3 regions of the Actinorectispora metalli genome follow, and region 3 is predicted to be linked to each of the others. Evidence: riboswitches for the same ligand, from Rfam matches in the RefSeq annotation. Region 3 holds a riboswitch; each other region holds the start of a gene.
What was found. A riboswitch is a leader RNA that binds a small molecule or an ion and turns the genes downstream of it on or off. The one in region 3 is predicted to bind cobalamin.

Region 1 (7,034 bases), 3.3 Mb from region 3:
CGAGGAACAGTTGGATCAGTCGCCGGGGCATTTTCCGACCGGACACCTTGTCTTTGAGGCCCATAGGAGCCACTCTGGGGGCCAATCTCCACGATTTGGAGAGCCAATCTCAAGAAAGTGGCCTGATATGGGTGCCAATACTCGAGCAAGCGGTTCCCAATTGGCCCGGTTGCTCGCGAACTGGCACACCGGTGCCGCCCGTAGCACATACCTCACCCTGGCCATCGCCTTGCGCGGCCTGATCATCGACGGCCGGCTGGCGACCGGCGTCCGCATGCCTGCCGAACGCGAACTCGCCGACGTGCTCGGCGTGAGCCGCAACACGATCACCGCCGCCTACAGCGGGCTGCGCGACGCCGGGTTCCTGCTCAGCCGCAAGGGCGCGGGCAGTTGGACGGCGTTGCCGCCCGGTCGCGAGGTGCACCCCAGCGGACAGTGGGTCGCCACCGGTGAGGGCGAGGTGATCGACCTCAGCTGCGCGACCCATCCCGCGCCGCCGCGGCTGGCCGACGCGATCCGGGAGGCCGCCGAGCACATCCATGTCTACGCGGGCTCCCACGGCTACTTCCCGCTCGGCCTGCCCGAACTGCGCGCCGCGATCGCCGCGCGTTATGAACGACGCGGCCTGCCCACCACCGAAGCCCACATCATGATCACCAACGGCGCGCAGCAGGCGTTGGACCTGGTGCTCCGGCTGCTGGTCGCCCCCGGCGACGCGGTGCTCACCGAGATGCCGACGTACCCCAACGCGCTGGAGGCCCTACAGGTGGCCCGCGCCCGGATGGTCGGCTACGGCCTGCCGCACGACGGCTGGGACATCGAGGCGCTGACCGACGCGATCACCAGGGCCAGGGCGCGACTCGCGTTCCTGCTGCCCGACTTCCACAATCCCACCGGCCACCTCATGGACGAGCCCGGCAGGCGGGCGGTGGTCGAGGCCGCCCACGCCGCGGGCACCGACGTGGTCATCGACGAGAGCTTCGTCGACTTCTGCCTCGACGACGTGCCCATGCCCGCCCCGGTCGCCGCCTTCGACCGCCGCGGCCGCGTGATCACCCTGGGCGGCTTGAGCAAACCCCTATGGGGTGGGCTGCGCATTGGCTGGATCCGCGCCGACCCGGCTGTGCTGCAACGGATCGCGCCCATCCGGCTGGCCGCCGACATGTGCGGTCCCGTGCTCGATCAGCTTGTCGCCCTTGAACTCCTGCGGGACTCCGATGATCTGCTGGGGCTGCGCAGGAAGGCACTGTGTGAACGCCGCGACGCACTGACCACGGCCCTGCGCGCGGCCCTCCCCGACTGGCGCTTCGCGGTACCACCCGGCGGCGCTTCCCTCTGGGTGGAACTGGATGCCCCGATCAGCACCGCGCTGGTCCGGGCCGCGAGCGCCCACGGCGTCCGCCTTGTCCCCGGCCCCCGCTTCGGCCTCGGCGGCACCCTGGAACGCTTCCTCCGCCTGCCCTACACCGCGGCGCCGGACCAACTCACCGAAGCCGTCCGCCGCATCACCCTGGCCCGCGAAGACGTAGCCCAAGGCGCCCCAGCAGAACCCTTCTATCCCGCGATCGTGGCCTAAGAACGCGGGTCGCCGAGCCGCTGGTTTTCGCGACCGAAGTGGAGTGGTTCAACCTGCGGCATCATGCCCAGTTCCGCGGAATGTTGGTGCACAGGGACTTGGGCCAGACCAAGACCACGCAGGGCAACACCGAGGTCAAGTCCTTCGTCCAGCGCTTGTGCGCCGAGCGAGGGAGGCGCGCGGCCTGCCGCCGCGACCCCGAAAGACCGAAGCCGTGCGGCGTCGATGGTCGACGGCCGCACGACTTCGGTCCGCTGTCGGATCAGAGCGCGGCCACGGACCTCGCACTGGCCGAATCCGAGCGGGTGCCGGTCGCTCGTTCCAGAAGTAGGCCGGAGACCAGTCCGAGGGTGGCCCAGAGTGCGGCCAGTTCCGCCAGTGAGGCGAGGCGGAATTCCCAGATCACCGCCGCGGGCACGTCCGATGGAATCGTGTCCGGGCTCGCCGGGAACACGATGATCAGCAGTGCGTACGCGGCCACGGTGACGACCGCGGTCACGGTCGCGCGCAGGGACTCCTGCCAGGTGGTGGGCAGCCTGCGATGCAGTGCGAGCGCCAACAGTGCCACGGCGACGCTCGCGGCCATGAACGCCAAATAGAACAGCGTTCGCTGGTCGACTGTCTCCGGATCACCGACGGCGGGCGGATTGGCGGGGTACTTGATCATGGGGAGGAGCGCCACCGCCACGAAGCCCGCGGTCGCGAGGGCCACGCTGTGACCGAAGTCGGTCCGGCCCGGCAGCCCGGTCCTGAGCAGCGCGAAGGCGACGGCGAAGACCGCGCCGAGCACCAGCGCCACGATCAGCACCGCGAGCATCCCGCCGACGATCTGCATCGGCCGGGACACCAACTCCTCCGCATGCGAATGGCCCGCCCCGGCCTCCGCATGGGAGTGACCCGCCCCGGCACGGGCCTCCTCGATGGCCAGCGCCTTGCGGATCGGCACCTCGACGACCAGCAGCGAGACCAGCGCGGCCACCAACCCGGCGGCCAGACCACCGAGCAGCGTGCTGCGGAAAAGGGCGCCAAAGGACAGCGTCTTGTCTGTCATGTGGCGTCCCGTCAGTGACACGGAACGGCGAGCGCGTGCCTGCCGTCGTGGAAGAACTCGTGCAGCACCTGGGCGTTGGCCGCGAGCAGCAGCCCGTTTTCCTGCAGCGCCAGGTAGGCCACCACCAGCCCGACAACGGCGAGGAGGTAGGCCCAGATCGGAACGGAAATCGCGGGCTGTCGACTGAGAGCAGGCGACGTCATGGCGATCAAACCTTCTTCCATCTCTCGTGGAACGGTTGCATGTCGCCGCGGCCGGTCTCCTGACTCCCGGATCAACGCTCCCTCGGCCTTCCCACCCGGCACTGGAAATACTGGGCAGTGGCGCAGACGAGGGGTGCTCCCCGATTACAGTGGCGAGGACCGCGCCGGACTCACACCGGCTTCCCGATCACCGCGGCCCTCCGACCGTAGCAATCCACTAGCCCGCCAAGGTCACCGTACGATGCCGGATGGGTCACCGGTGCTCGCATCGCGGCCGAGCAAGTCACCACACCGCGCGCACAGGAGCGCATGACGGTGCCCCACATGTAGATGATGGGAAGTACATCTCACTAGGTCTCATCTGAGCTTGGTCGAACCCCAACTTCAGGGCAGATGACCAGCTCTGGAAATTTGTGATGCGGTGAAGGCTCGGCACACCATGGCGGTCGACGCGGTGGTCATCGGAGTCGCCGGCGTGTTGGAACGACCCGAGGAGCTGGTGTTGGCCCGACCCGACGGTACTGGCGAACTGCGGCGAATCGGGCTATCACTGCCGCTCTCGCCTCTGTGCGAAACCAGGCCGGACAGCAGGTCCGGTTGACCGGTGCTCTGCGGGGCCAGGTGTCCAGTCGGGTATTTCGGGCGGCCCCGCACCGAGTATCAGCCCGTGCACCCGATGCTGGTGGCGGAGGCGCGGGCGGAGGTCTCCGGGGAGTCTTTCGCCGACCGCTTGCGGCCCCGCGTGCATCGCCTAAGACCCGACCTCGCCATCGACGACATCGACTCCTCGACGGCTGATCGCCGAACGTTGAGATTTCCTGGTTGACGGTGATCGGGGTGTGCGCGATAGGAATATATTGTTCGGCAACCTCAAATGGGAATTGAGGTTGCCGAACAAGCTGAATTGCTATGCGGCTGCTAGCAATGCGTTGTCTCCGCCGTTGGCAGTGTGCTCAGTTCGTGTTCCACTTGCAGTTCGCGGTCATGCTTGTTTCCACGCTCAGATGCTTTCCGTGCTGCGTTCCGCAGAGGTAGTACCGCCGACCGTCGTGCTCCACGGCGAAGGTGCCGTCGCCACGGTGCCACACTCCGCGGTCGCCCTGAAGGCCGGAGCAGTGTTGGAAGATGACGTTGTCACTCTGATCGGGTGAGAGAAGCGTATCGAGGCACATCGTGGATCCGAGGGTGATGCGCTTGGTGCTCTCGTTGTAGCCGAGGGCCTGGTTCGGTGAGTGCTCGTCGCAGGTGTCCAGCAACAATGAGCCAAACGTGTTGTAGGTGCTGGCACACAGGCCGGTGGCCACATGGCGGAACCCCGCCTGCGGCTCGGCCGCGGCGGACGACGCCGCGGCCGCGATGGTCACCCCGACTGCCGCGGCCACAGTGGCCACCAGCGCAACCAGTCTGGATACCAACGATGCATTGCTTTTCACGTTAACGATTCCTTTACTTACAGGGATACCGGCACCGACTCATGCCCTGTGAGTAGGATTTAGGACCGATTGAAGTACAACAACTGCCTATTTCCCATACCCTCACGGTATGGAAGTCGAGGGACGACACCTGCGGGTGGTTCGCGCCATTGCCGACGAGGGCAGCCTCACGAAAGCAGCGGCCGCTCTCGGTTTGCCGCAACCCGCGCTTTCCCGTCAACTCCACCGGCTGGAGCAGGCCCTCGGCGGGGAATTGTTCATCCGCGATCGCAAGGGAGCCCGGCCCACCGAGCTCGGCCGCTACCTACTCGCCAGGGCGAATGTCGTGCTACCTGTGCTGGATGAGATCAACACGGCATCGTGCCAGCGAGGCGTGAGCTCGCGCCTGGTTCGCTATGGCGCGGCGGAGAGCCCGTTCGCTGCCGGCCTGCTGCCTCATCTGCGCGAGCTCGTACCCGGCGTCGAAGTCAACATGCGCACCGAGAAATCGAACAGCACGCTGATCAACCTGGTTGGGGCGGGTCGGTTGGACCTTGCCGCCCTGACCGAGTTTCCTGGCTTCGAACTCCCGCTGCGGGCCGGCCTCACCAGGCACACCGTGGTGACGGAACCGATGTTCGTGCTTGTCGCCGACGATCACCCTGCCGCCAGAGCCACCCAGGTGGCCCTCGCCGATCTTGCCGGTGCGGACTGGGTGCTGCGTCCACCCGATGACAACCGCTTCCGCGAGTACTTCGCGCAAATCTGCGCCGCGGCAGGCTTCGTCCCCCGGCTACGGCTCGAAGCAGAGTTGGGCGGAATGACCGATCTGGTCAGGCACGCACACGCGATCGGAGTGGGCCAGGCGACCTTCCGCCACACCCCGGGCATCACCGTCGTGCCGCTGGAGCACGCTCCATTGTGGTTGCGTCACGCGCTGGTATGGCGGCAGGACAACCCACTCGATGCCCATGCGGCACGCCTGATCCGATCGGCGGAGAACGTGTACCAGGCGGCCGTGCGCCGAAGCCCCGTTTACCTCGACTGGCTACGCCGCCACAAAGACACCGTGCGCCCATGAGACGCCGGACTTGAGGCCACGGGCACTCGATCCGTCGAGGCAGCTAAAACAAGCCCAGCAACCCGGCTTCGTCCGGCGTCAGAAGGGCAGCCGCAGAGGCGGCCATTGCCAATGGCACCGTGCAACCAGCCGGCAAGGGCGATGATCAGGACTGCGCACACTGCGGCGCCGACAACCGCCAGCAGGCCCAAGGCAGGTAAGTGGCGATCTCGCCTGGGGCGCAGACGAGTTCGCCCGATCTCCAGAGTGATCTGTTCCATGCGTGGGCCGCTTCGATCTCGTGACCGCCGCTCACCGGTGGGGCCGCGACGACGTCGGTGGCGGTTGGTGGATCAACCGGGTGTCGATCCGGGTGTGCTGCGGATGCACGGGCGGCGGGTCACGAGCGGCACGCACCATCCCCGGCTGGTGGCGCAGTACCTGGCGTGGCGGGCACCGGACGACGTGGAGATCAAGGAGCCGGACGAGTCCCTGTTGGCGCGGGAGAGGGAGCACGATTCGCCGACGCTGCCGTTCCGCCTGCCGTGTGAGTACCTGATCTCGGTGCGGGTAGCCCGGCCCGGCCCGGCGACGAAGGCGGAACGGGTGCCGCACGCCCGCGCGCAGGCGCAGCGGGCGACCCGGGACCGGGTGGTACACGACTTCACCGAGGCTTGGCGCGCGACGTCGGACGAGCTGCTGGTGGTGGACCCGAAGACCCGGACGACCGCTGCGCCGAAGGCCGCCAAACCTTCTGCCGTCGGGTGCAGTGGGGCGGTCGGCTGGACCGACGGGACCAGACCCTCCAGATACCGGGTGCCGATCGGCGCGCAGGTGTCGTGTCCGACGGTCACCGGGGCGAAGTCGACGAACGTCGCCCCGTGGGCGCGGGCCTGCGTGCGCATGGCCGCGCTCAGCTCATCGACCTTGGCCTGCATGTAATTCGCGTCCCTCGCCCAGATCGGTTGCCTCGGGTGGCAGCCGTCCTTGCGGATGTAGGTCCCGTAGCCGGCCACGATCACCTCGGCGTTCGGTGACCGCCGGTGGATTTCCTCGAGCGCCGTGCCCAGTCGCGGTGCCCACGCCTGAATCTTCTTCGACACCGAGTCGACGCCGCCCGAGGTCAGCCTGTCGGCGCACGAGGTGCCCGCGGGTTCCGGCAGGACGTTGAGACAGCCGAGCGCGGTGGGGACGAGGCCGATGTCGTTGATGCCGATGGTGAGCGTGACCAGATCGGTGTCCGGCCGCAGCGCGTCGTACTGCGGCGCGACGAACCCGAACTGCCGCCCGGAGAAGTCGGCCACTGTCGCGACGCCACAGCTCACGTCTGTGAGCCGGGCGCCGAGCCGGTTCGCGACCACCGCAGGCCAGTTGCGGCGCGATCGCGTGCACACCAGGTCGTCCTGGATCGGGACCCCGCTGCCGGACACCGACGAGTCGCCAAGCGCGACGTAGTCGAGCGTCTTCCCGGCCACGGCGGGCACCGCGAATGCCGCCAGCATCGCCACCACTGCGATTGCCGTCCCGATCCCGCGCTGTCGTGGCATCGTTGCCTCCAGCTAGCCGCCAGTAGGCAGATGATGCGCGGCGCGCGCCGAGCAGCGCATTGGGAAATGACTCAAAGTGGCCACCCGAACCATGTGATCGGTCACCAATAGGGCCATCGCGAAATCCGCTTGATGAATCCCACAGTGGTAGACGACTCCCGAAACAGTGGTCGCTCTCAAGGGCT
Region 2 (7,034 bases), 2.1 Mb from region 3:
CAGCACCATGCCGATCCGGCTGGTCGGCGCGAGTCCCGCCGTGAACATGCCGCCGACGCTGACGGTGCCCATGATCGCCAGCGCCACGCCGAGGCTCGCCCCGGCGCTGACCCCCAGCACGTATGGCTCGGCCAGCGCGTTGCGGAACAGGGTCTGCAACTGTAGGCCCGCGACGCCCAGTCCAGCGCCCGCCAGCGCGGCGGTGATCGCCTTGGGCAGCCGGACCGTGCCGATCACGACCTCCCAGCGCGGATCGTGCGTCGGCAGGCCGAACAGCACCCGCACCGTCTCGTCCACCGGGACCGAGACCGAGCCGATCGCGGTGGCCAGTACCAGTCCGATGCCGGTGGCCAGCAGCAGTCCCAGCAGCGTCAGCCTGCGCCGCAGCCGGGTACCGGCAGGCAGGCCGTTGGTCACGGCCGCGGCACCGGGCGGTAGAAGGCGAATTCGTGTCCCGGCGACAGCTCGGGGTGCAGGATGGCGACCAGGTCGCCGAGCACGAGGTCGGGCCTGGTGACGCCGCGCTCGTAGTAGTCGGTGCCGCCCGAGGGCGTGGTGACCTTGGCGTTGGTCCACACCGCACCGGACTTCACGGCGGCCAACTCGGCGTAGCGGCCGTCCTCGGCGATGGCGTCGGCGGTGGTGGCCCAGGTGCGGTCGACCAGCCAGACCGGGGCGGCGCCCGCGGCGGCGAAGACCGTCTCGAAGTCCAGCTTCAGGCTGGCCGTCTCCGGCCGGTCCGCCCACGGGTAGCTGCCGCCCGCGTCGGCCAGCAGCGTGCCGAGGAAGCTGCCGCCCGCAGGCGCGACCCAGGTGCCCTGGAGCATCACGCCGGGGAGCACGGGCGTCTTCTGCGCGCCTTTGGCCTTGGCCGCGGTGCTGTTGTAGTCGCGTTCGATGCGGTCGAAGGTCTCCCGCGCCGTGGCCTCCGAGCCGGTCAGCGCCGCCATGGCCTTGAGCCACTCGGCGCGGCCCAGCGGGGTGGCCTCCAGCCATTCGGCGTTGGGCAGCACGGGGATGCCCGCGTTGCGCAGCGCGCCGTAGCCGGGGTCGTCGAAGCCGCCGGTCATCAGCAGGTCGGGCTTGGCCGCGATCACCTTCTCGGCGTCCAGCTGGTTGGCGGGCGCGTACTCGGCGACCTTGCCCGCGGCGATGCGTTCCCGCACGGCGGGCGAGATCACGAAGCTCGCGCTGGACACGCCGGTCAGCACGTCTACCTTGTCCAACTCGGCCAGCAGCGGGAGGTGGGTGGTGGAGGCGGAGAAGAGGCTGCGGATCGGCGTCTGCACGACCGGGGCGTTCGCCAACTCGGCGGGCAGCGTCGGCTTGGGCGCACCGCAGCGCAGCAGCACGTAGGACTCCGGCTTTCCGCCGGGGTAGGGCTGGTTGACGGTCAGCACCTGGTAGCTGCGGTGGTAGCTGAGGCTGAGGTTGCGGGCATGCCGAAGCTCGGACTTGACCGGGAAGTAGTCGGTCGAGGCATCGAAGGAGGTGATGCAGTCCTGGCCGTTGACCGGTGCGGGCGCGCCTGCGCCGCCCGTGCAGGCGGTCGAGCCGATCAGCACCGCCGCGGCCAGAGCCGCGAGACGCCCCAAGGGTGCCGACATGGTTGCCGCCCTCTCTCGGGGAAGTCCGCCCCGATGTCCGTGGTGAGGAGGCGAGTGGCTCCAGTCTCCTGGCTGCCGGATCGACACGTTCCCGGCCTTCCCATCCCCTCGAGGGGACAGTGGCTGTCGGTGGGTTCGTTCCCCGGTCACAGTGGCGGCACCGCGCCGGATTCACACCGGCTTCCTGGTTGCCATCGCCTGCTTTCATCATCGCATCCCGCTGCGGCGGTAATGCGAAACGGGTAATGCGCGACGCGGTCGAAAGCCCACCAGACCGGACACAAATTGATCACAACAAGATCACAATGTGTATTGGGCGCGACCGTTTGGGCGCGTCGCACAGATCACTTCAGGGTGAGCGCTGGACAACGCAGGAGAGGCCGCCGAGTCGCCTACGCCCAGGCGACTCAGGCAAAACCGCAGGTGAGGCGGGTTCTTCTCTACCGAGACCCGCGCTGTGCCCCCGGACGGATTCGAACCGTCACTTGGACCCTTTTAAGGGGCCTGCCTCTACCGATTGGGCTACGGGGGCGGAGCGCAGCCTAGAGGCTCAAGCCCGCCGAACGGGAGCGAACGCGAAAAATCGCCCCAGCCGGACCAGTGGGAAGGAGTCCATTCGACCGCGGGCGTAACCGCCGACGCCTCGGCGTTACGCCATTCCAGCGCCTGAAGATAATTACGAACTGCGCCCGTCCAACGCTCAGCTTATGTGACTTGTTTCACGAAGTTGTTCGAACTTCGTGGCGACCCAGTCATGCAGCAGGTCGGAGACGTCGGTCCGGTCGGCGCGGTGCTCGAACCAGCGCCAGTCGCAGTTCACGTTCACCTCGAGGAAGACCGGCTTGCCGTCCACGACGAGCAGGTCGAAGGCCGCGACCGACAGCCGCCAGCGCTTGGCCAGCCCGAGTAACTGCTCCCCGAGGAACGGGGGCACCTCGGTGGGTTCGACGCTCACCGCGTCCGGGTCGACCCAGAGCTGGGCCGGATCGTGCTTGACCACCCGGTAGGCGAACAGCTCCTCGCCGATGACGAACACCCTGAGCTCGCCGTCGGACTTCAGGTACTGCTGCACGATGACCGGTGCGGGTTCCGGCGTCTCACTCGCCCTGCGGGCGTCCAGAGGCCGGGGAAACAGGCCCTGTAGCGAGCCGGGCTTGGGTTCGAGCAGGTGGTGGCCGATGGTTTTGACGATGCACCGCCCGCCGCCCGGCCTGCTCCGCCCCGGCCGGGTGGTGACGGCGGTGCGGGGCACGTCCAGTCCGGCCGCGGCGGCGTCGGAAAGCTGGGTGAGCCGGTCCAGGGTGCTGCTCGGCTGGTTGGGGTTGACCTGGGCCCAGTCGGTGCGGCCCGCCAGCCAGTTGACCACCGCCCGCCACTGGTCGATGGCGTAGGCACCGTTCATCGTGCGAGGGTCGACCGGGATGGCGGTGACGTCGAAGTGGCGCCGCCACACCAGCAGCGGCCGCAACAGCCTGCGGTCCAGCTCGAGGATGGGCGCGTCGGTGTAGATCGTGAGATCGAGGTCGAGGCACCGGTCGGCATCGATGCGGGCCATCCTGATGCCGCGCTCGGCCAGCGCGAGGGAGAGCTCGTTCATCTCCATATCGGCCGCCCTGGACAGCACCAGGACGCAGGGCAGCGGATTGCCGCTGGGGTCATCGCCCGACAGGCCCTGCCGGTGCACCTCCTCCTGGAAGTCCAGGCAGGTGTCGGCGGCGCGGAAGAAGTAGTCCTGGCCCTGCAACAGCAGCGGCACGGACTTGGAATTGCTCCCCTGACGCGACGGATCGGGCGGGTGCGGGCCGTCCTCCCGCTCCCGCCCGATCTCAGTCATCAGTCATCCTTCTTGCGAAAGATCTTCTGTGCTCGGGCATACTCTGCCGCGAAGTCGGCGAGCTGACCGTCCTTGAGCTCGCCCTTGCGGATCCGAGCAGCCATTTCCTCGATGGACACCGGGTTCACCTCGTCTCCCCAGCGCTCTCACGCTTTCAGGTGATGATCCCCTATTGCGTCAGACTACGGTAACAGAGCGTCAGAGAACGCATAGCCTGAGGTCATAGGTGAGACAGGTTTTTGTGACCAATTCGACACCTTTGAAGAATATTCGCATCGAATGGCCTAATGCTTTGTGACCACTGAGAGCGACGCTGACCCGCAACCGCCAAGTGGGCTACCCAGAGCCTACTACTCTGTGTAGTCCATCTTTGAGCTCTCAAACACTTCGGTCAGCTGGCAGCGGCCCGGGCGAAGTCCGCCTTGGGGTCGTTGATCTGGCCCAGCGCCACGACCTCGCGCTGGAACAGCAGCGCCAGCATCCAGTCCATCACGATGCGGAACTTGCGGTTGAAGGTCGGCATCCGGCTCACGTGGTAGGCGCGGTGCAACAGCCAGGCCGGGAAGCCCTTGATCTTGATACCGAAGATCTCCGCGACACCCTTGTACAGCCCGAGGCTGGCCACCGAACCCGCGTAGGCGTGCTTGTACGGCTTCAGCTTGGTGGACCGGATGCTCGCCACCACGTTGTCCGCCAGCACGAAGGACTGCCGCACCGCGTGCTGCGCCGACGGGCTGCACGTCGCCTTGGGGTCCTCCTCGACGCGGGTCAGGTCCGGCACCGCCGAGCAGTCACCGGAGGCGAAGGCGTCCAGGCTGCCCTCCACGTTGAGCTGCGCGGTGCAGCGCACCCGGCCCCGCTCGTCCCGCGGCAGATCGGTCTGCGCCAGCACCGGGTTGGCCTTCACACCCGCGGTCCAGACGATGGTGTCGGTGTCGAACTCGGTGCCGTCGTCCAGCACGACGTGGCCGTTCTCCATGGTCTTGACCCTGGTGTCCAGGAAGACCTGGATGCCGCGCTCCTCAAGCCGCTCCACGGTGTAGACGCCCAGCGGCGCGCTCACCTCGGGCATCACCCGGCCCGCGGCCTCAACGAGCACCCAGCGCATGTCCTTCGGCTCGATGTTCTCGTAGTACCTGCTGGCGTAGCGGGCCATGTCCTCAAGCTCGGCCAACGCCTCGATACCGGCGTAGCCGCCGCCGATCACCAGGAAGGTGAGCAGCCGCCTGCGCAGTTCCGGGTCGATGGTGGAGGCGGCGAGGTCCAGCCGCGAGAGCACGTGGTTGCGGAGGTAGATCGCCTCGCCGACGGTCTTGAACGCGATGCCGCGCTCGGCGAGGCCGGGGATCGGCAGCGTGCGGGCGATCGAGCCAAGCGCCACGATCAGCACGTCGTAGCCAAGCTGCTCGACGTGCCCGTCCGGCACCTCGACGGTGGCCACCTTGTCCGCGTGGGAGACCTTGGTGACCCGCCCGGTGAGCACGTGGCAGCGCTTGAGCACCCGGCGCAACGGAACGACGACGTGCCGCGGCTCGATGGAACCGGCGGCGGCTTCCGGCAGGAACGGCTGGTAGGTCATGTGGGGCTGCGGGTCGACCACGGTCACGGAGGCCTCGCCGCGGCGCAGTTTCTTCTGCAGACGCAGGGCCGTGTACATCCCGACATAGCCGCCACCCAGGATCAGGATCCGGGTCGGCTCAGAACGACGTGCTGCCATGGCTTCATCGTCGCACCCATCAATATGCGGGGCTTGCCAACCCGGCCCTGTTGTGACCCCGGTCGCCGGTGTCCTTCACCACGCTGACCTGCTACGGGACGTTGAAGAGCCGGTCGGCGACCTGCACTGGATCAGACCAACTGGACGCCGACGTGCGCATACTCACGGAGTACCCTTCGCCGCTGTGCGATCCATGACCGTTTCCTCCGCGGCGGCAGCTGCGTGTCTTCACCGCGGCTCCGATGACAACAGGAAAAGCAGGACGCCCGCACCCGGACGCACCGCGAGATCGACCACAGCAGCCAATACAACGGATGCGTCCCTGAAATGGGTCCAGGCAGGAGTCCATGCGTCGTACAGCGTCTGAAAGCGAACGGGACGAAGCAATGCAACAGGAGATCATCCGGTGTCGCGTATCGGAGATCGCTCCGCTCGGGCTGCCGCGAGCAACACAGCGGCATCAGGGGCGTCTGCTGCCGCGCCGCCACCGTCGGCCGGTTCCCGTTCGATGTTGACCAAGAGCCGACGGTTGTGGTGGAACGCAGCGGGGCAATCGGTCATTTCCCGGTCATAGCAGCCCAGCGGCGGTGCCCGCCTCTGTGAGGACGGCTTCGACCATCGCGGGGGTCAGCCTTCCGGTGAAGGTGTTCTGCTGACTCACGTGGTAGCAGCCGAAGAGTTCGACCGGCGCGTCTTCGCCGTCGAAGTCGATCGTGTACCTGACGCCGTGGCCGAACTTGGGCCGGGGGCGCGGCACCAGGTAGCCGACACTGCTCAGTACCGGCATCAGGGCCTGCCAGCCGAAGGCGCCTAGGACCACTATCGCCCGCGCCTGCGGGCGGAAGAGGGTGAGTTCCCGGCGGAGCCACTGGGAGCAGGTGTCCCGCTCCTCCACCGTCGGCTTGTTCTCCGGGGGCGCGCAGTGGACCGGCGCCGTGATCCGGGTGCCATAGAGACGGAAGTCGTCGTGGCGGTGCTCGGAGACCGGCTTGTTCGCCAGGCCGACCGCATGCAGGGCGGCGTAGAGGACCTCTCCAGAACGGTCGCCGGTGAACATGCGGCCGGTGCGGTTGGCGCCGTGGGCGGCCGGGGCTAGGCCGACTATCAGCAGCCGAGCGTCCGATGGGCCGAAGCCGGGCACCGGTGCACCCCAGTACTCTTGATCACGGAAAGCGCTTCGCTTCACCCTGGCGACCTCCTCCCGCCACGCGACAAGGCGGGGACATGCGCGGCAGGTGATGAGCTGCTCATCCAGAGCACATAGTTCCCGAGCAATATTCACATTCACCTCCCTCTGATCGGTGACACAACCCTAGGGTTTCCTTATGGATGCGAGCGCACAGCAGGAGAATTCGGCGGAGGACGAGACACCGGAGCCGAAGGACGATCTGGTCACCACGTCCCACACCCTGGTCGTCAATGGCCGCGAGCTGAACTACACGGCCACCGCGGGCAGGCTGGTGCTCCGCGAGGAGATCCTCGCCGATGGCAAGTTCGACGGCTACCAGCCCAAGGCCGAGGTGTTCCTTACTTCTTATGTGCTCGCGGGCTGTGACGCCACCACCCGGCCGGTCACCTTCGCCTTCAACGGCGGCCCCGGCTCGGCCAGCGTGTGGCTGCACCTTGGTCTGATGGGACCGCGGCGGGTGGACAGCGGGGACGCGGGCGATTCGGTGCCGCCGCCGTACCGGCTGCTGGACAACGCCGAGACCCTGCTGACCCACAGCGACCTTGTCTTCATCGACCCGGTGTCCACCGGCTACTCCCGCCCGGTGAAGGGCGTCAAGCCCGCCGACTACCACGGCTACGAGCCCGACATCTCCTCCATCGGCGAGATCATCCGGCTGTGGACCTCGCGCAACGGGCGGTGGATGTC
Region 3 (7,034 bases):
GGCGCAGGCACCTGGCGTTCGGCTACGGCAGGCACTTCTGCGTCGGAGCGGAACTGGCCAGGACCGAGGCGACGGTGGTGCTGGACGAGGTCGCGCGGGCGCTGCCCGACCTGCGACCGGCCACAGAGGACCAACCGCCGATGCTCGGTCTGCTCTCCTTCCGTGCTCCGCTCAGCGTCCCCGCGCGCCTGTTCTGAGGCCGTCAACCAGCCGAAACGCCGTCGGCGGACGGCGGTTGTAGCAGGCCTGAACGCGACGTTGGCTGTGTCCACCACAGGTGCCCCGTCCGTTCCCCGCCTCCCAAGTGGTCCGGTCGGGGCGGAATCGGAGAAACAATGCGAGGGCACAGATCAAGTTGGAGCAGCGCGCTGGCCGCGTTGTTCTGCCTGCTCTTGGCGGCACCCGCCCAGGGTGGGGACTACATCGTCGGCGGTGAGCGCGCCAGTACCAGCCAGTTCCCCTACGCCGTGTACCTGCTGAACACGGCGAACCACCAGTTCTGCGGCGGCACCCTGGTCACGCCGCGCAAGGTCGTCACCGCCGCGCACTGCGTCGCCAAACGCGAGCCGAACGCGGTGCGCGTGGTCGCGGGCCGCGACGACGAACTCGGCACCGACGGCGTGGTCGCCGATGTCACGGCGAAGTGGGTGCATCCGCAGTACGTCTCGCTTACCGCGGGCTACGACGTCGCGGTGCTAACCCTGGGCACGTCGCTGCCCTACCGGACCCTGCCGCTGGCAGGACCCGGTGACGCCGGGCTCTACGCGCCCGGCGTGTCCGCCACCGTGCTCGGCTGGGGGCTGACCGCGGAGGGCGGCGCGTCCTCCCAGTTCCTGCTCCGGGCGACCGTGCCGGTGTGGTCCGACGCCGACTGCGGCAAGGCCTACGCCACCTATAAGCCCGCGCTGCACACCTGCGCGGGCCTGCCGCAGGGCGGGGTGGACACCTGCGGCGGTGACTCCGGCGGCCCGATGACCGCGGGCGGCAAGCTCATCGGGATCACCTCCCACGGCACCGGCTGCGCCCGCGCGGGCAAGCCCGGCGTGTACAACCGGGTCGCCGCCTACCACGCGGACCTGACCGCTCAACTGGGCTAGTCCCGGGCTCTCCCCAGGGAGTCGGCACCGTCTCCCTGGGGAGACAGCGGACGGGGGTGTCTGCGACGATGCGAGGGAACCCTCGCGTGGGAGTGGGAGGAAGCCGGTGCGAATCCGGCGCTGTCCCGCAACTGTGACCGGCACCCGGGAGCCAGGAACTCCGCCCCACGCGACTCCCTTTGATCGGGCGTGGACACCTGAGAAAGGAACGTGGGGCATGACCGCTTGCGGTGGCCGCCGATGACGGCCCGTTTCCCGTTTTCCGCCGTCGTCGGCCACGACGACCTGCGGTTGGCGTTGCTGCTCAACGCCGTGCACCCCGGAATCGGCGGGGTGTTGGTGCGCGGCGAGAAAGGCACCGCCAAGTCGACCGTGGTCCGTGCGCTGGCCGCGCTGCTGCCCGCCGTCGACGTTGTCGAGTCCTGCCGTTTCGCCTGCGCGCCCGGCACTCCCGACCCCGGCTGCCCGGACGCGCCGCACACCGGACCCGGCGCCCGGCGGCCCGCGCGGCTGGTCGAGCTGCCGGTCGGTGCCACCGAGGACCGGCTGATCGGCTCCCTCGACCTGGAACGAGCGCTCACCGAAGGTGTGCGGGCCTACCAACCAGGGCTGTTGGCCGCCGCGCACCGCGGCGTGCTGTACGTGGACGAGGTCAACCTGCTGCACGACCACCTGGTCGACCTGCTGCTCGACGCCGCCGCGATGGGCCGCGCCCACGTCGAGCGGGAAGGCGTCTCGGTGTCGCACGCCGCGTCGTTCCTGCTGGTGGGCACCATGAACCCGGAGGAAGGCGAGCTTCGGCCGCAGCTTCTGGACCGCTTCGGCCTCACCGTGCACGTCGCCGCCGCCCGCGATGTGGACACCCGCGCCGAGGTGATCCGCCGCAGGCTCGCCTACGAGGCCGACCCCGCGGGTTTCGCCGCCCGCTGGATCGACGCCGACGCCGCGCTGGCCGACCGGATCGTCGCCGCCCGCACCGCACTGGGCGGGGTGTCGCTGCCGGACGCCGAACTGCGCCGGATCGCCGCGTTGTGCGCCGCCTTCGAGGTCGATGGCATGCGCGCCGACCTGGTGGTGGCCCGCACCGCCGTCGCCCACGCCGCCTGGCGCGGCGCGGCCGAGGTCGCGGAGTCCGATGTGGAGGTCGCGGCGCGGCTCGCGCTGCCGCACCGCCGCCGCCGCGACCCCTTCGACGAACCCGGCATCTCCGAGGACCAGCTTCAACAGGCCATGCAACAGGCCGCCGAAGAAGCCGACGGCGAAGACCCCGAACCGCCCGACGGGGAAGGCCCGCCCGAAGGCGACGGCCCCGACTCCCCGCCGGACGGCGGGGGCGAGCGGCCCGAAACCGGCCCGGAGGGTGGCGAGCGGCCGGACTCCACACAGGACGGTCAGCGCAACGGCTCGGACCGCACCCAGGGCGGCCAGTCGACCAAGCCGCCCGCGGCACCCGCGCCCGCCTTCAAAGCCCGCCTGCTCCAGGTGCCCGGCATCGGCGAGGGCGCCCCGGGGCGGCGGTCCCGCTCGCGGTCCCGCTACGGCCGCACCGTGCGGTCCGCCACGCGAGACGGCCACGGCCTGCACCTGGTCGGCATGCTCACCGCCGCCGCCCCCCACCAGTCCGCCCGCGGCCGCAGCGGCCCTGGTCTGCTGGTGCGCGGCGAGGACATCCGGCTGGCGGTGCGCGAAGGCCGCGAGGGCAACCTGGTGCTGTTCCTGGTGGACGCCTCCGGCTCGATGGCCGCCCGGCAGCGCATGTCCGCGGTGTCCGGCGCGGTGCTCTCCCTGCTCCGCGACGCCTACCAGCGCCGCGACAAGGTCGGCCTGATCACCTTCCGCCGCACCGAGGCCGAGGTCGTGCTGCCGCCGACGTCCTCGGTGGACGCCGCGGTCGCCCGGCTGCGCAGGCTGTCCACCGGGGGCCGCACCCCGCTGGCCGACGGCCTGCTGCGGGCCCGCAGGCTGCTCGCCGTCGAACGCGTCCGCGACCCCCGCCGCCGCCCGCTGCTGGTGCTCGTCACCGACGGCCGCGCCACGGTCGCCGCCTCCGCAGGCGGCGACGCCGTCACCGACGCCCTGCGCGCCGCCGCCCAACTCGCCGCCGACGGTGTCTCGGCGGTGGTGGTGGACTGCGAGAACGGTCCGGTCCGTCTCGGCCTCGCCCCGCAGGTCGCCGATGTGCTCGGCGCACCGAGCCTGCGGCTGGAGGAGCTGTCCGCCGACCACATGACCGCGGTCGTGCACGCCAGTCGTGCCGCGTAGAAGGGAACCAACATGCCACAGGGGCAGCCTGAACAGGTGCCCGCGGACGGGCTGACCACGCGGCAGCGGCGCAACCGGCCGCTGCTGGTGGTGCACACCGGCGAGATGAAGGGCAAGTCCACCGCCGCGTTCGGTCTCGCCCTGCGCGGCTGGAACCAGGGCTGGTCGATCGGGGTGTTCCAGTTCGTCAAGTCCGCCAAGTGGAAGGTGGGCGAGGAGGCCGCGTTCCGCGCGCTCGGTCAGGTGCACGCCGACACCGGCCAGGGCGGCCCGGTGGAGTGGCACAAGATGGGCGAGGGCTGGTCCTGGACCCGCAAGCAGGGCACCGAGGACGACCACGCCGCCGCGGCCGTCGAAGGCTGGCGGGAGATCACCCGAAGGCTCGCCGCGCAGACCCACGGCATGTACGTCCTCGACGAGTTCACCTACCCCATGAAGTGGGGCTGGGTGGACGTCGACGAGGTCGTCTCGGTGCTGCGCGACCGCCCGGGCCACCAACACGTCGTGATCACCGGCCGCGACGCCCCGAAGGCACTGGTCGACGCCGCCGACCTGGTCATGGAGACCACGAAGGTCAAGCACCCGATGGACGCGGGTCAGAAGGGCCAGCGAGGCATCGAGTGGTGACTCCGGAACCGAGTGAACGCGACACTCGCGCCGTTGTACCGAGCGAATACCGCATTCACCCCATGCCTCGACTGGTGGTCGGCGCGGCTGCTTCAGGCAGCGGCAAGACCACTGTCGCGACCGGACTGATGGCCGCCCTGCGCGCCCAGGGCTCGGCGGTCGCAGGCTTCAAGGTCGGCCCCGACTACATCGACCCCGGCTACCACGCGCTGGCCACCGGCCGCCCCGGCCGCAACCTCGACCCTGTCCTCGTCGGTGAGGCGACCGTCGCGCCGCTGTTCGCGCACGGCGCCCGAGACGCCGACCTCGCCGTCGTCGAGGGCGTGATGGGGCTGTTCGACGGGCGGCACGGCACCGGCGGCTTCGGCTCCACCGCGCACGTCGCGAAACTCATCGGTGCGCCTGTGGCGTTCGTGGTGGACGCCCGCGGACAGGGCGACAGCCTCGCCGCGGTGCTGCACGGCTTCCGCGGCTACGACCCCGGCATCCGGCTCGGCGGCGTGATCCTCAATCGCGTCGGCTCCGCCCGCCATGAGCAGGTGCTCACCGCCGCCTGCGCGCAGGTCGGCCTCGAGGTGCTCGGCACCCTGCCCCGGGAGTCCACACTGGACGTTCCCTCCCGCCACCTCGGCCTGGTCACCGCCGCCGAACACGGTGCCGCCGCCGTGGACGCCGTGGAGGCGATGGCGGCCATCGTGGCCAAGTCCGTCGACCTCGACGCCGTCCGCGCCCTCGCGTCCACGGCACCGTCCCTAGACACCGAGCCGTGGTCGCCGCAGGTGTCCGCTGTGGACGGTGCGCCGCTGGTCGCGGTGGCGGGCGGACCCGCGTTCACCTTCGGCTACGCCGAGGGCGTCGAGCTACTGCGCGCCGCGGGCGCGCGGGTCGCGGTGCTCGACCCGCTGCGGGACACGGAGCTGCCGGCGGGCATCCGCGGGCTGGTGCTGCCCGGCGGGTTCCCCGAACAACACGCCGATGCGCTGTCGGCCAATGCGGAGCTGCGCCGCGCGGTGAAGGCATTCGCACAGGCAGGAGGCCCGGTGCACGCCGAATGCGGCGGTCTGCTCTACCTCGCCCGCAGCCTCGACGGCGTGGAGATGTGCGGGGTGCTGCCCGCGGACGCGCGCATGTCGCCGCGGCTGACCCTCGGCTACCGCGACGGCGCCGCCGCCGCCGACTCCGCGCTGTACGCGGCGGGGGAGCGGATCAGCGGCCACGAGTTCCACCGCACCGTCATCGACCCGCCGCACGGCGCCACCCCTGCCTGGCACTGGCGGGACGGGGAAGGCCGCGCCGTCACCGAGGGCTTCGTGCACGGCGGGGTGCACGCGTCCTATCTGCACACTCACCCGGCAGGGGCGCCGCGGGCGGTGGCGCGGTTCGTGGCACGGTGTGCGGCATGAGCAGACTTCTCGGGCTCGGCGTCGGCCCAGGCGATCCGGAGTTGCTGACCCTGGCCGCGCTGCGTGAGCTTCAGTCCGCGGGCCGCGTGTTCGTGCCCGTCGCGGACCTGTCCGAACAGGGCAGGGCCGAGGCGGTGGTCCGCGCGCACGTGCCCGACGACCGGATCGAGCGGCTGCTGTTCGCGCTGGCCGACCCGGTGGAGGGCTCCCAACGGCGCCGCCACCAACAGTGGGACGCCGCGGCCGCGCGGGTCGCCGACCACCTCGCCGCGCAGGGCGGCACGGCGGTGTTCGCCACATTGGGCGATCCGAGCGTCTACTCCACCTTCGGCTACCTCGTCGCCGGGGTGCGGGCGCTGCTGGCGGAGGTGGAGATCGCGATGACCCCCGGCATCACAGCGATGCAGGCGGCAGCCTGCTCGGCGTCGGTGGCGCTGGTGGAGGGCGCGGAACCGCTGATCGTGGTGCCGGTGACGCGGAACGTGACCGCGCTGGAGGAGGCGTTACGGGCAGGCGGTACGGTCGTTGCCTACAAGGGCGGGCGCCGCCTCGATCAGCTACGGGACGTGATCGCGGCCGCCGGGGCGCTGGAACGATCGGTGTACGCCGAGAACATCGGAACCCCGGCAGCGCGCATCGTGCCGTTGTCCACTGTGGACACTAGCGGTGGTGCCCCCTACATGTCCACCGTTGTCGTTCTTCCGCCGCGGGGCGGGAGAGGGGAGCAGCTGTGACCGCGCGGGTGTCCTTCGTAGGCGCCGGGCCGGGGGCCGCCGACCTCATCACCGTCAGGGCCGCGCGCAGGATCGCGGAAGCCGACGTCGTGGTGTGCACCGCGAACCCGCTCGCGCCGGACTGCGTCCGGGAGAACGCACGACCCGACGCCGAGGTGATCGACTCCTCTCGGCTCGGCAACGATGCCACCCTGGAAATCTACCGCAGAGCGGCCCGCGACAAGATCAATCTTTCGGTGGTCTTCACCGGCGACCCCACGCTGTGGGGCAATGTGCGGGCTCACCACGACTTCTGCACCCGGCTGGGCGTCGAGGCCGAGATCGTCCCCGGCGTGTCGCCCATGATCGCCGCCGCCGCGGGCCTCGGCCGTGAGCTCACGCCCGCCGAGGGCGAGCAGAGCGTGCTGCTGGCCAAGCTGGAAGGCGGCGAGGACTCGCTGCGCGACCTCGCGGGCCGCGGCGGCACGCTGAGCATCGAACTGCCGGCCGCCCGCGCCGCGCTGCTGGCCGAGGAGCTCAAGTCCGGCGGCTACGCGGGCGACACCCCGGTGGTGGTCGGGTACAAGATCAGCCTGCCGGACGAGGTGCTGGTGGAGACCACCCTCGACGAGTTGGCCGCGGTGGTGAAGCAGCACAAGCTGTGGCGCAACGCGGTGTTCCTCATCGGCGAGGCGCTGCGGGCCAGCGGCCCCCGCGCCCGCCGCGGCACGCCGCCGCCGCTGGCCCGCACCCGGCCCAGCCGCTGGGCGGTGGCCGCCGCCCGCAAAGCTCGCGCCGCGAGCCTGAACGGCACCCCCACCGACGAGTCCGCCCCCGAGAGCCCGGCGCCCGCCGCGGTGTCGGCGGCGGCCAAGACCGGGCGCACGGTGTCGGTGTCGGCGCCCGCGAAGATCGCCGCGCATGCCCGGCTG

Region 1: it holds a riboswitch for cobalamin, as region 3 does, so the genes downstream of both, ACU6XJ_RS02900 (CbtB domain-containing protein) here and ACU6XJ_RS18650 (putative cobaltochelatase) in region 3, are expected to answer to the same signal.
Region 2: it holds a riboswitch for cobalamin, as region 3 does, so the genes downstream of both, ACU6XJ_RS08395 (ABC transporter substrate-binding protein) here and ACU6XJ_RS18650 (putative cobaltochelatase) in region 3, are expected to answer to the same signal.

Annotation. Positions count from the first base shown of each region.
Region 1 covers NZ_JBREYE010000001.1:632,282-639,315, reverse strand. The annotation lists gene yczE (membrane protein YczE) at 1-31, opposite strand, end outside; gene yczR (MocR-like transcription factor YczR) at 161-1,576, shown strand; gene ACU6XJ_RS02905 (CbtA family protein) at 1,839-2,627, opposite strand; gene ACU6XJ_RS02900 (CbtB domain-containing protein) at 2,639-2,830, opposite strand; cobalamin riboswitch at 2,863-3,054, opposite strand; gene ACU6XJ_RS02895 (hypothetical protein) at 3,784-4,194, opposite strand; gene ACU6XJ_RS02890 (LysR family transcriptional regulator) at 4,373-5,323, shown strand; gene ACU6XJ_RS02885 (SGNH/GDSL hydrolase family protein) at 5,656-6,849, opposite strand.
Region 2 covers NZ_JBREYE010000001.1:1,830,646-1,837,679, forward strand. The annotation lists gene ACU6XJ_RS08390 (FecCD family ABC transporter permease) at 1-417, opposite strand, end outside; gene ACU6XJ_RS08395 (ABC transporter substrate-binding protein) at 414-1,607, opposite strand; cobalamin riboswitch at 1,656-1,852, opposite strand; tRNA gene ACU6XJ_RS08400 (tRNA-Leu) at 2,066-2,139, opposite strand; gene ACU6XJ_RS08405 (ATP-grasp domain-containing protein) at 2,308-3,441, opposite strand; gene ACU6XJ_RS08410 (NAD(P)/FAD-dependent oxidoreductase) at 3,833-5,158, opposite strand; gene ACU6XJ_RS08415 (uracil-DNA glycosylase) at 5,727-6,446, opposite strand; gene ACU6XJ_RS08420 (S10 family peptidase) at 6,484-7,034, shown strand, end outside.
Region 3 covers NZ_JBREYE010000001.1:3,952,988-3,960,021, forward strand. The annotation lists gene ACU6XJ_RS18640 (cytochrome P450) at 1-197, shown strand, start outside; gene ACU6XJ_RS18645 (S1 family peptidase) at 336-1,097, shown strand; cobalamin riboswitch at 1,155-1,280, shown strand; gene ACU6XJ_RS18650 (putative cobaltochelatase) at 1,338-3,359, shown strand; gene cobO (cob(I)yrinic acid a,c-diamide adenosyltransferase) at 3,372-3,986, shown strand; gene ACU6XJ_RS18660 (cobyrinate a,c-diamide synthase) at 4,049-5,389, shown strand; gene cobI (precorrin-2 C(20)-methyltransferase) at 5,386-6,123, shown strand; gene ACU6XJ_RS18670 (cobalt-precorrin-4/precorrin-4 C(11)-methyltransferase) at 6,120-7,034, shown strand, end outside.